DNA from 3 places in the Cellvibrio sp. KY-GH-1 genome. Region 1 is predicted to be linked to each of the others. Evidence: predicted binding sites of a transcription regulator. Region 1 holds the regulator's gene; each other region holds the start of a gene.
The links. Region 1 encodes FliA, which starts transcription of late flagellar genes. Its sites were predicted from a motif close to TAAAGTTATNNNNNNNNCGGCCGATANCC; they were not measured.

Region 1 (3,261 bases):
CGGCCTCAGTTTTACGCTTATGCATAATTTCCATATCGTGAGCGACCTGTTCGCGATCTTCAGTGAGGCCGGTAATTTCTTCTACCTGCCCGGCTATGCGCACCAGGCTCACTAAATCTTTTTCCACTTCATTGATTAAACCGATAACCCGTTTTAATACTTGCCCGGTTAGATCCTGGAAGCCTTGCTCCAATACAATGTCTTGCAAATTTTTACTGAGTTGTTCAGTACCCGTAACCATTTGTGCTAAAAAGCTATCCATCCGGTCATACAACAAACGAAATTCATCCAGGCTCATTTCGCGGCGTTTCAAGCGTGCCCATTCATCGCGTAAGCTGGTTGCTTCCTGCCCCAGATTCATTGCAATTGGCGCCGCTTCATCCACCATATCCATCGTTTTTTCAGCAGCTTTTTGGGTGAGATCAATGACGTAATTCAAGCGATTGGATGCATCGTGAATATCAGAGTTTTCGATCTTTGGCGGCTCTTTAGTAAGGTCAGCATCCACATTAAAATTCACAATTGCATCGTGCAATCCCCGTGTTAACCGCCCTACCGATTGGAAGATATGACGATCGCGAGATTGGGTGATGGTTTGGATCAATACCGATGCGTCTTCGAACTGGTTGCTTTGCAGTTTTTCGGTGAGCAACTTTGCGCACTCTTTCAACTCAACCACGAATTCGCTATTGACGGAAATTTGAATGTCAGATGCCATGGCAACGCCTTTTTATTATTTGATCCGGAAGCAATTAACCTACGCGATCAAAAATTTTCTCGATTTTTTCTTTAAGGGCTTGCGCAGTAAATGGCTTAACCACATAACCATTTACACCAGCCTGAGCCGCTTCAATGATTTGGTCGCGCTTGGCCTCTGCCGTCACCATCAGTACTGGTAAAGTGCGCAACTTTTCGTCGGCACGCACGGCTTTTAACAAATCGATGCCAGTCATACCCGGCATGTTCCAGTCGGTTACCAGAAATTGAAAATCGCCACTTTTCAGCATGGGCAGTGCTGTAACACCGTCATCGGCTTCGTGGGTATTGGAAAACCCCAAGTCGCGTAACAGGTTTTTAATGATCCGTCGCATCGTCGAAAAATCATCAACAATCAGGATTTTCATGTTCTTATCCAACGTAACCTCCACTCCCCGTAACGGGATTTTCATTTACTCATAGTCTAGTAGGAGTTAAAGCATCGGCCAGTTAAGGCACTCAAATCTTCAACTTTTAATGCAAATCATAGCTCAAATTCTGACATGTATAGATTATTCAAGCCTATCTGCCGAGCCACCCTGCATTTATTAATCAACGCGTACAGCATTTAACCGGCTAACCGGTATGCCAATCACTCAACTTGGTGCGCAAGCGCGCGGCAGCCTGACTATGAATCTGGCTAACGCGCGATTCGCTTACGCCCAATACCAAACCAATTTCTTTCAGGTTTAGCTCCTGATCATAGTAGAGCGACAACACCATTTGTTCGCGCTCAGGCAATTGGCAAATGGCATCAAACAACGCTTTTTTCAAACCGTCGCGCTGCATACCTTCCAAGGGGCTAACAAAGGCGCTGCTATGTTCCGACGCATCTATGTTGCTGTCTTCCTCGCCAAAAGTTTCTTCATAACTGAACAAACGAGCGCTGCTGGAGTCTTGCAACATGACGAAGTATTCATCCAGAGAAACGCCTAATTCCGCGGCCACTTCCCCGTCAGTCGCGTCGCGACCAGTACGAGCTTCTACAGCGGCAATAGCCTGGGACACCCGACGGGCGTTGCGATGCACTGAACGGGGGACCCAATCACCACGACGCATCTCATCCACGATTGCACCGCGAATACGAATGCCGGCATAAGTTTCAAAACTCGCACCGCGTGACATGTCATATTTCTGTGAAGCTTCGATCAGGCCAATCATGCCCGCCTGAATAAGATCATCCACCTGCACACTGGCAGGCATCCGCATCATCATGTGATAGGCAATGCGCTTAACCAAAGGCGCGTAGTCTTCGATATTGATTTGCGCATCGAGCAAGGTCTTTTTATCGTACATGGCTAAACCATTGACTGCGGCCATCGAACACCTTCTTTGTAGTTACAGAATGCAGACTGATCCATTCCATGACTACACAACAACTCACTCAGTTTTTCGCTCTTCAGATACAGGTTAGCGCGCATTGGCAGCCTGTAATAAACGCTCAACAAAAAATTCAAGCCGCCCTGTCGGTGCATTGGGCACTGGCCATTTGTCAACGGCCTGAGCCAGTGCGCGTATTGCCATAGAGGCTTTCGAGGAAGGCGCAAATTCCAACAAGGCTTTTTGTTTTTGCACGGCTTTACGTACGTTTTCATCAAAGGGAATTTGACCAACAAACTGCAAGCTCACGTCCAAAAATTTTTCGCATACGGTGTTCAACTTGTTAAACATGTTGAGCCCCTCTTGCGGTGTGCGCGTCATATTCGCCACGACGCGGAAACGGAACATACCGTATTCCTTGTTGAGCAATTTTATCAGCGCGTAGGAGTCGGTAATGGATGACGGCTCGTCGCAGACAACAATAATCACCTCGTTGGCGGCACGTACAAAACTGACCACGGTATCGGAAATACCAGCCGCGGTATCTATCACCAATATGTCGACTTGATCGGACAATTCATTAAAAGCGTTAATCAAACCAGCGTGCTCCGCCGTGCTTAATTCCGCCATACGCTGTACACCGGAAGACGCTGGAACAATTTTCATACCGCCAGGCCCGTTAACCAGCACTTCACTTAAGCTGTGGGTACCGGCAAGTACATCGGCGAGCGTGTGGGTAGCGCGAACACCTAGCAGCACATCCACATTGGCCAACCCGAGATCCGCATCCAGCAACACCACTCGACGACGTAATTCAGCCAGCGCAATGCTTAAATTCACCGAAATATTGCTCTTGCCTACTCCGCCTTTACCGCCGGATACCGCGATCACTTGTACTGGTCGCATTTGGCTCATCAACTCACTCCAAACCTATTTTGTTACGCAAACCTGTTGGTAACTTAAACTTGCTTTGTGGCGCACGCGGACGAAAAGTAAATCTACCTGCGAGGGCGCCGCTAATGGTGATCTGAGTATAGTTAGGGATTGGCAATTCATCCGACTAATTTCAGTTTCACCCGCAAAATCATATGCTTATGCTTCGTTGCCGATTAAGAAACCGCCGTAGCGGCGTTAGCTTTGAGCAATGCGACTGCTTTTGATACGAGCTGATGCGCGCGAGCCACG
Region 2 (3,261 bases), 200 kb from region 1:
CTGATGGGGTTGCCGCTCGAGCTTGTTAACTTGATACCCGCCTCTACTTTGAATGATGTGCCCGCGCTGCCCGTGGTGTTTACCACCGAACCATCGGCCATGAATTCAGTAAATGTCGCCCCAACAAAACCCGCTCCAGCCGACGTACCACCGAACACACCAGCGCCAGCAGTATTGTTGTTGAAGCGCATTGCGCCTTGATCGGACTCCAATACAACTTTGGTACCCTGAACGCTGGCGCGTACACCAGTGGTGTTGCTCGCACCATTCAGAGTATCTACCAAGCCCTGCAAGGTAGTTACAGAAGAAAGGTCGATATCCACACCATTCAAGGTCAAGGTATCTGCAGTACCCGCAAATGCAGTTTTAAGATCCATACCGCTAGTTTCAATGGCAACCGTAGAAAACGCATTGGCAGTAACGCCAGTTTCCGCAGTCGCCTTGTTAATCGCGTCAATTTTGCCCAACAAGCTATCAGTGTCTTTGTTGCTGATCACCGTACCATTGATGGTCAAATCACCTACACCCCAAGCGGTATCCGCGTTTGCGGTAGTAATTCCAGCACCCTCGATAACCCCGCCTTTACCGCTCTCGCGGAAGCCAAGTCTGTGGAGATCTTGCAAGGTACCAGTGTTGCCGCGAGTAATGGTAATTGGACGGTCATCATTAGAGGTCAACACCATTTGACCCGTTTGGGACACACCATCACCTACAGAGGAAACCATACCAATGGAGGTAGCCAGATCCAGACCACCGCTGGCAGCAACCGCAATAGTAGCGCCCGTGTTGTTGGCAAGTGTCAGTACGCCATCATCGCCAACAGACGCATTAACTGCACCGCCAGACACGCGATTAATCGCCTCAGCCAGCTCATCAATGGTGGTGGTATTTTCACGCAGTTGATAAGTCTGAACAGCGCCATTCAATTCAGTAACAGTAATGTTCAAGCCCTGGCCAGCATCATTATCGATAATACCGCTACCAACGCGCGAACCATTCAATTGGGTAATTGCCGATGCAGTTACACCACCCACTTTCTCGTTGATGTTTCCGATCAGGTCACTAAGGGTATCTACTGAACCCGCAAAGTCACCGATGGTTTGGCCATTAATCAGCACGTCGCCATCTTTCAGGTCATTGGCACCGGCTAACAAGCTCAGTGATGAGAATTCAGAACCTAACAAATCCACACTGGTTGAGCCCATACCCAGGGTTTTTGCATCCATCGCCTGAACTTTAAATTCGATAGTTTGGTTGGCGCTGGAGCCTACTTGCAGACTTACATTGCCCAACTTGCCGTCCAACAGTTTTTGACCGTTGAATGAGGTGGTATCTGCGATACGGTCCAACTCTTTTACCAGTTGTTGTACCTCGGCATTCAATGTTGCGCGGTCGCCAGAGCTATAGATACCGTTCGCAGACTGTACAGACAGTTCGCGCATACGTTGCAGGATGTTAGTGGATTCTGACAGCGCACCTTCAGCGGTTTGAATCAAAGACACACCGTCGTTAGCGTTACGGATTGCTTGATCAAGACCGCGTACTTGAGAGGTCATGCGGTTAGAAATCGCCAAACCTGCTGCGTCGTCTTTTGCTGAGTTAATACGTGCACCTGAAGACAAACGTTCGGTCGCGCGGTCAAGCGCGTTGCCTGAACTCATCAACTGACGCTGAGCATTCAGAGAGGCGACGTTTGTGTTAATGACTAAAGCCATGATGAATCTCCTGGATTAATAATCTGTTGCAGTAGCTGCGAGTGGCTGGCTTTGCTGCGACATGTCGGTTGATGAAGTCTGAGCACAACGGACTAATCAGCACTTCTAATCAGGTTATCGACACATCCAAGAGGAGCTTTAGAAATTTTTTATGGCGGGAACCAACTATTTACAACAAGAAAGGCAAAAAAATATTTCGTCTGGTTATATAGAGCGGAAAAACGTCAATTTACCGACCGTAAGCATCCATTGCCTTGCTGGCAATTACGTGCTGACGTAACTCTGTCGTTGCTTTGTCGCGATTTTCCTCGGCAAGTACCGACAGCTGCTTATTAATCCCTTTGATCTCCTGAATAACACCCGCCGCTTTCGCCTCAAGATTAGCTTCCGCCAGAGATTCCAGGTATTCGGGGTCATTTATAGACAGTAGACCTTGCTGACGTTGTTGTACCAGGGTTTCAAAAGATTCCCAATCGCCAGCTTGAGCAAGAGATAAAAGCGCTTGGGATTGACTCAGTGCACGTGCCAGGGGGTCTAACAGGGGATTGGTTTCCATAGAACAACTCTTTGTAATGGAATAAACGCAGACTAACTCTATACAGCAAGATTAGCAAAAGATTATCGGTTTGGCGCAGAAGTTTGCCGCGCCAAAACGAGAGTAAGAGCACATTACCATTAGACGTATTCCACAAAATCTGGAAAAGCCGATTATAGATAGGAAAAAAGCGTCAGCTGACTGACCTTGGCAAAGCTCTGATGAGAGGCATTCAGAATCAACGTCTGCATGGACAATTGAATGCTTGCTTCGCTCACATCGACGCTTTCCAAGCTAGCCAATACGGTTTTACTCGATAAAGTAATGTCCATATTCAAGTCTTTCGCGCTTTCCAAGGTATTAGCTCTTGCACCCACCTCACCCTGCACCGCAACTAAATTCGTAATAGTGTTTTCAAGATTGGTCAGTGTTTTAGCAACTAACTTTGCTAATTCTGCTTTACTCTCCGGCGTATCCTGCACATTACGCATGACATCCGCAAAGCGCGACAAGGTAGTTAACAAACCTTGTTTATCCGTGGACTCAATAAAAAAACTGTCTCCCGGCTGGATCAACAGCCCGCGAGTAGATGACGTACCTAAACCCTGGGTCTTCAAGCCCGTTACATCATCTAAAAATGCGTTGCCCCCCTTGATAGTAACCTTGGCATTTGAATTAGAAATAATTCCCTGATCGGTGACCGTTAAACCCAAGCGCGCCAATTGCGCTGCATTGGCAGGATCATTAAATGCATTCGCTAAATCGGTCGCATTGGTTATGTTTTGATTAAAAGTAATCGATTCTACTTTGCCATTCACTTCTAGCTGGAAGGTTAAGGGCGACACACTAAAATCATGGGCTGCAGTAAACGCAAACGGTAAATTAACCGATGTGGTACCTGCCCCTTGGGTCGCAAAACCCAATGCAGTGTCTGTATTTAACGTACCGCTATTGATGTTGATATTTTGGCCGCTGGCTGAATGGAATCCGGTCGCATCAACAGTTAACCCT
Region 3 (3,261 bases), 220 kb from region 1:
CGGCAATTCAAGAAATCGAGTTTTTAAAATTAGCGACGTGCTAACAAAAATTGTTGCCCTTCATTGTTAACGCTTCACTAAAGTTCCCCGCTTGAATATCAATATTTCTGCGTGGTGCCGGTCGCCATTCGCATAAAACTATCGAACGCTCTGTCGGAAAGAATCGCCTTCAAAAACAACGTGGGTTTTGTCTGAGCTGGATATGATCCGTTTCCAGAGCTTTTGAGCGGTTTTTCCGCAGCAATATCAGCCCATTCGCTGGTGATTCCGCCTCGCTTCACGACGACAACATCAATACGGAATAGCTCCACGCGATGCGTAATTAATCGCTAATAGCAATTTGAAGAAGAAAGGTGCACCGCACGGGAGGTGCGGTGCTGAGTTGGATGCCGGAGTCGTTACGCTTTGGCTACGGTATATGACGAGGAGTGTTGGGTTTGCGTGCCTTTTGCCGTGTAGAGCGAGGGTGCAGCAACTTTACCGCGCAGCAGGTTCAGTAAATGATTGAGCGTTTGCTGGGAACGAGCAATCATCTTGCCATTCACGTCGTTCATTTTTTGGCATTCTTCAAAATCGCTTACCAGGTTTTTCCACTCGTCGCGTAGGGGTAGGGTAGCCGTATTGCGCTGTAAGAAGGTATCCCAGCCGCTGGCATTGGTTGATAGACCTAGTGCGTTGAGTATTTGGTTGCGAATTCTGGCGCTGTTATTTAAATGATCGATAACTGCTGCTTTGCGCTCAATGATCTCTTGCAAGCCTTCTTGTTTGCGTTGTTCAAGCAGTTCGCGCTCGTTGGCAAGTAGTTGCTTGAGTTGAGTGAGTGCGGCGGAATCCTGCGCGAGCATTTGGCGCAGTGCGGTAATATCAAGAGACATAGCAACCTCTTTTGTGTGTCGATGAAGGGTGATAGCCAGGTGCCGGGGAAGAACCTGTCTGCCACCATTCGGTCAATAAAACGGTTTTAAACTTTTCGATTTAACCCAACAAATCCTGATTCAACATGTTTTCTGCGATGCGTTCAGGGTTAATTTCGAAACGCCCCTCGGCAATTGCACGGCGAATTTCTGCCACTTTGTCCAGGTTTACATCTGGCGCACTGTCGATCTTGCTTTGCAAGCGACCCAGAGTTTGTGCTTCCTGACTGAGTACTACCTGATCACCAGCGTTGCCGCTTGGTGCTGGAGTACTGGCAGGCGCCTTGGCTTCTGGAGCACTGCTAGTGCTGGGCTTGCTTCGAGTGCTTTTGGCACTCACGGAGTCCAGTGAATTGTTGGTGTTAAAGTTCATTTGTTTTCCCCTGTTCGCCGTGTGGCGATTTGTACAAAAATGTCACGGTTGCTATGTCGGGACACCGTGGAAGGCTCTGATTGGAGCCTCCCTAGCCAGTTTATCGGCGGTAGTCCGCTTAACTTTAGCAATATTTTAAAAAATCTTTCATCTGCGTGTAGTCTGTGTCTAGTCCAATCAGAGTGTCTGGACTAGGCCCTGACCTTTTACGATTCCCGATATAACTCTTTCCGACGAGCTGTTTTTTACCCGGATTTTTTGCCCCAAGCGACCGTCGCTCATCGCGGTACCTGAACTGCTGACTTTAATGGCGCCCGCGATGGATTCGAGCATCACCACCTCGCCCCGTCTCACAGTAGTGGGGGAATCCATTTGATTGGTTTTGAACACTTCGCCTTTGCCGATGTTGCGTTTTGCTTCCCGGCCAACGATGGCTTGGGGGTATCTGCGAACCCTTGGCGAATACTGCTGACATTGACCAGTGCGCTCGTCAGGTGTGAGCCGGAGATGGATTGGCCGCGGGGTATATCCATGGCGGCGACGGGAATTTCCCGATAAATCATCACTTGCGCTGGAATGTGTACGGTCCAGGCAATTTGCCCAACGCATTGGGCTTTCACACTGATGTTGCCGCCCAGGCCGGATTGATCCTGAGCATTAAACTTCACTGGCGTTGGGCATTGCGCTAGACGTAACCGATCATCGAGGTTGCCAACATTGATATCTATGCGTTCATGGACGGTTCTTCCGTATTCCTCCGCCAGAAAATTGGCTGCATCCTGCTTTAACTGAAGTTGGCTATACAAACCGGATGCGTAACTCTGACCCCAGGGACAAGAAACCCCTAAAAACAGCGTAAAAGCACAAATGTTTAGCGATTTGAGGGGCTTTTGAGCATTTACTGGGAATGATGTTCTTTGGCGCAAAATATTCTTCGCGAAAGTTCTATAAAAACTAGGAAGTTCCATATTTTGTCCTATCCTCAAGTTTATGAACTTGAGGTCAGCCGAAATCGAGTGGTTAACGACTAAAGTCTGACACTTTTTTGCCGCTAACCAGTTTTACTAGCACCAAAGCAAATACCATGCCGTGATCCTGACGGCTGATGCAGGTTGGTCTTCCGTATAAAAGCGACTGGATAAGAATGAGGTAATTGCATGGCCGGCGTAATGGATAGTGTCAATCAGCGCACCCAGCTGGTTGGTCAAAACCGTCTTGAACTCCTGTTGTTTCGCCTTGGTGGCCAGCAGTTATATGGCATCAATGTTTTCAAGGTGAAAGAAGTCTTGCAGTGTCCCCAATTGAACGCGATTCCGGGACGTAGTTCGGTTGTACGTGGGGTGGCCCATATTCGCGGCGGAACCTTGCCGATTATGGATATGAACCTGGCAATTGGTCGCCGCGAGTTGCCAGATATTGAAAGCTGCTTTGTCATCATCACTGAGTACAATCGTACGGCCCAAGGCTTTTTGGTTCGCTCGGTCGAACGTATCGTGAATATGAACTGGGGTGATATTCACCCGCCACCCAAAGGTGCCGGTAAGGAGCATTACCTGACCGCGGTTACTCAAGTTGATGGCCAGTTGGTGGAAATTATCGACGTCGAGAAAATTCTTGCCGAGGTTGCCCCTCCTCGCGAAGAAGTCAGTGCAGGTGTTATTGAAGACGGCATTGCTGATCGCGTAGTGCAAAAACATGTGTTGATCATTGATGACTCCACCATTGCACGTAAACAAATCCAGCGTGTGGTGGAGGGCATGGGAATTCGTACCACCTTGAAGAAAGATGGTGCAGAGGGATTCAACTACCTGCAGGATTTAATGAAAGAGGGTAAAGATCCTTACGCCGAGCTCATCATGATTATTTGTGATATCGAGATGCCGGAAATGGATGGTTACACCTTTACGGCGGAAGTTCGCAATCATCCGCAACTTAAAAACCTGCATATTGTTTTGCATACATCGTTAAGCGGTG

Region 2: D0C16_RS24675 (flagellin) is a predicted target of FliA. The motif match lies at 1,828-1,856, and genes of this name have one in related genera.
Region 3: flgM (flagellar biosynthesis anti-sigma factor FlgM) is a predicted target of FliA. The motif match lies at 1,386-1,414, and genes of this name have one in related genera.

Annotation. Positions count from the first base shown of each region.
Region 1 covers NZ_CP031728.1:927,568-930,828, forward strand. Annotated here, with positions in the region: gene D0C16_RS03870 (protein phosphatase CheZ) at 1-718, opposite strand, end outside; gene cheY (chemotaxis response regulator CheY) at 753-1,136, opposite strand; gene D0C16_RS03880 (RNA polymerase sigma factor FliA) at 1,333-2,052, opposite strand; gene D0C16_RS03885 (MinD/ParA family protein) at 2,167-2,991, opposite strand; gene flhF (flagellar biosynthesis protein FlhF) at 3,186-3,261, opposite strand, start outside.
Region 2 covers NZ_CP031728.1:1,128,642-1,131,902, forward strand. Annotated here, with positions in the region: gene D0C16_RS24675 (flagellin) at 1-1,715, opposite strand, end outside; gene D0C16_RS04740 (flagellar protein FliT) at 1,945-2,271, opposite strand; gene flgL (flagellar hook-associated protein FlgL) at 2,424-3,261, opposite strand, start outside.
Region 3 covers NZ_CP031728.1:1,146,349-1,149,609, reverse strand. Annotated here, with positions in the region: gene D0C16_RS04820 (flagella synthesis protein FlgN) at 399-875, opposite strand; gene flgM (flagellar biosynthesis anti-sigma factor FlgM) at 976-1,287, opposite strand; gene flgA (flagellar basal body P-ring formation chaperone FlgA) at 1,465-1,719, opposite strand; gene D0C16_RS23970 (hypothetical protein) at 1,638-2,093, opposite strand; gene D0C16_RS04805 (chemotaxis protein CheV) at 2,445-3,261, shown strand, end outside.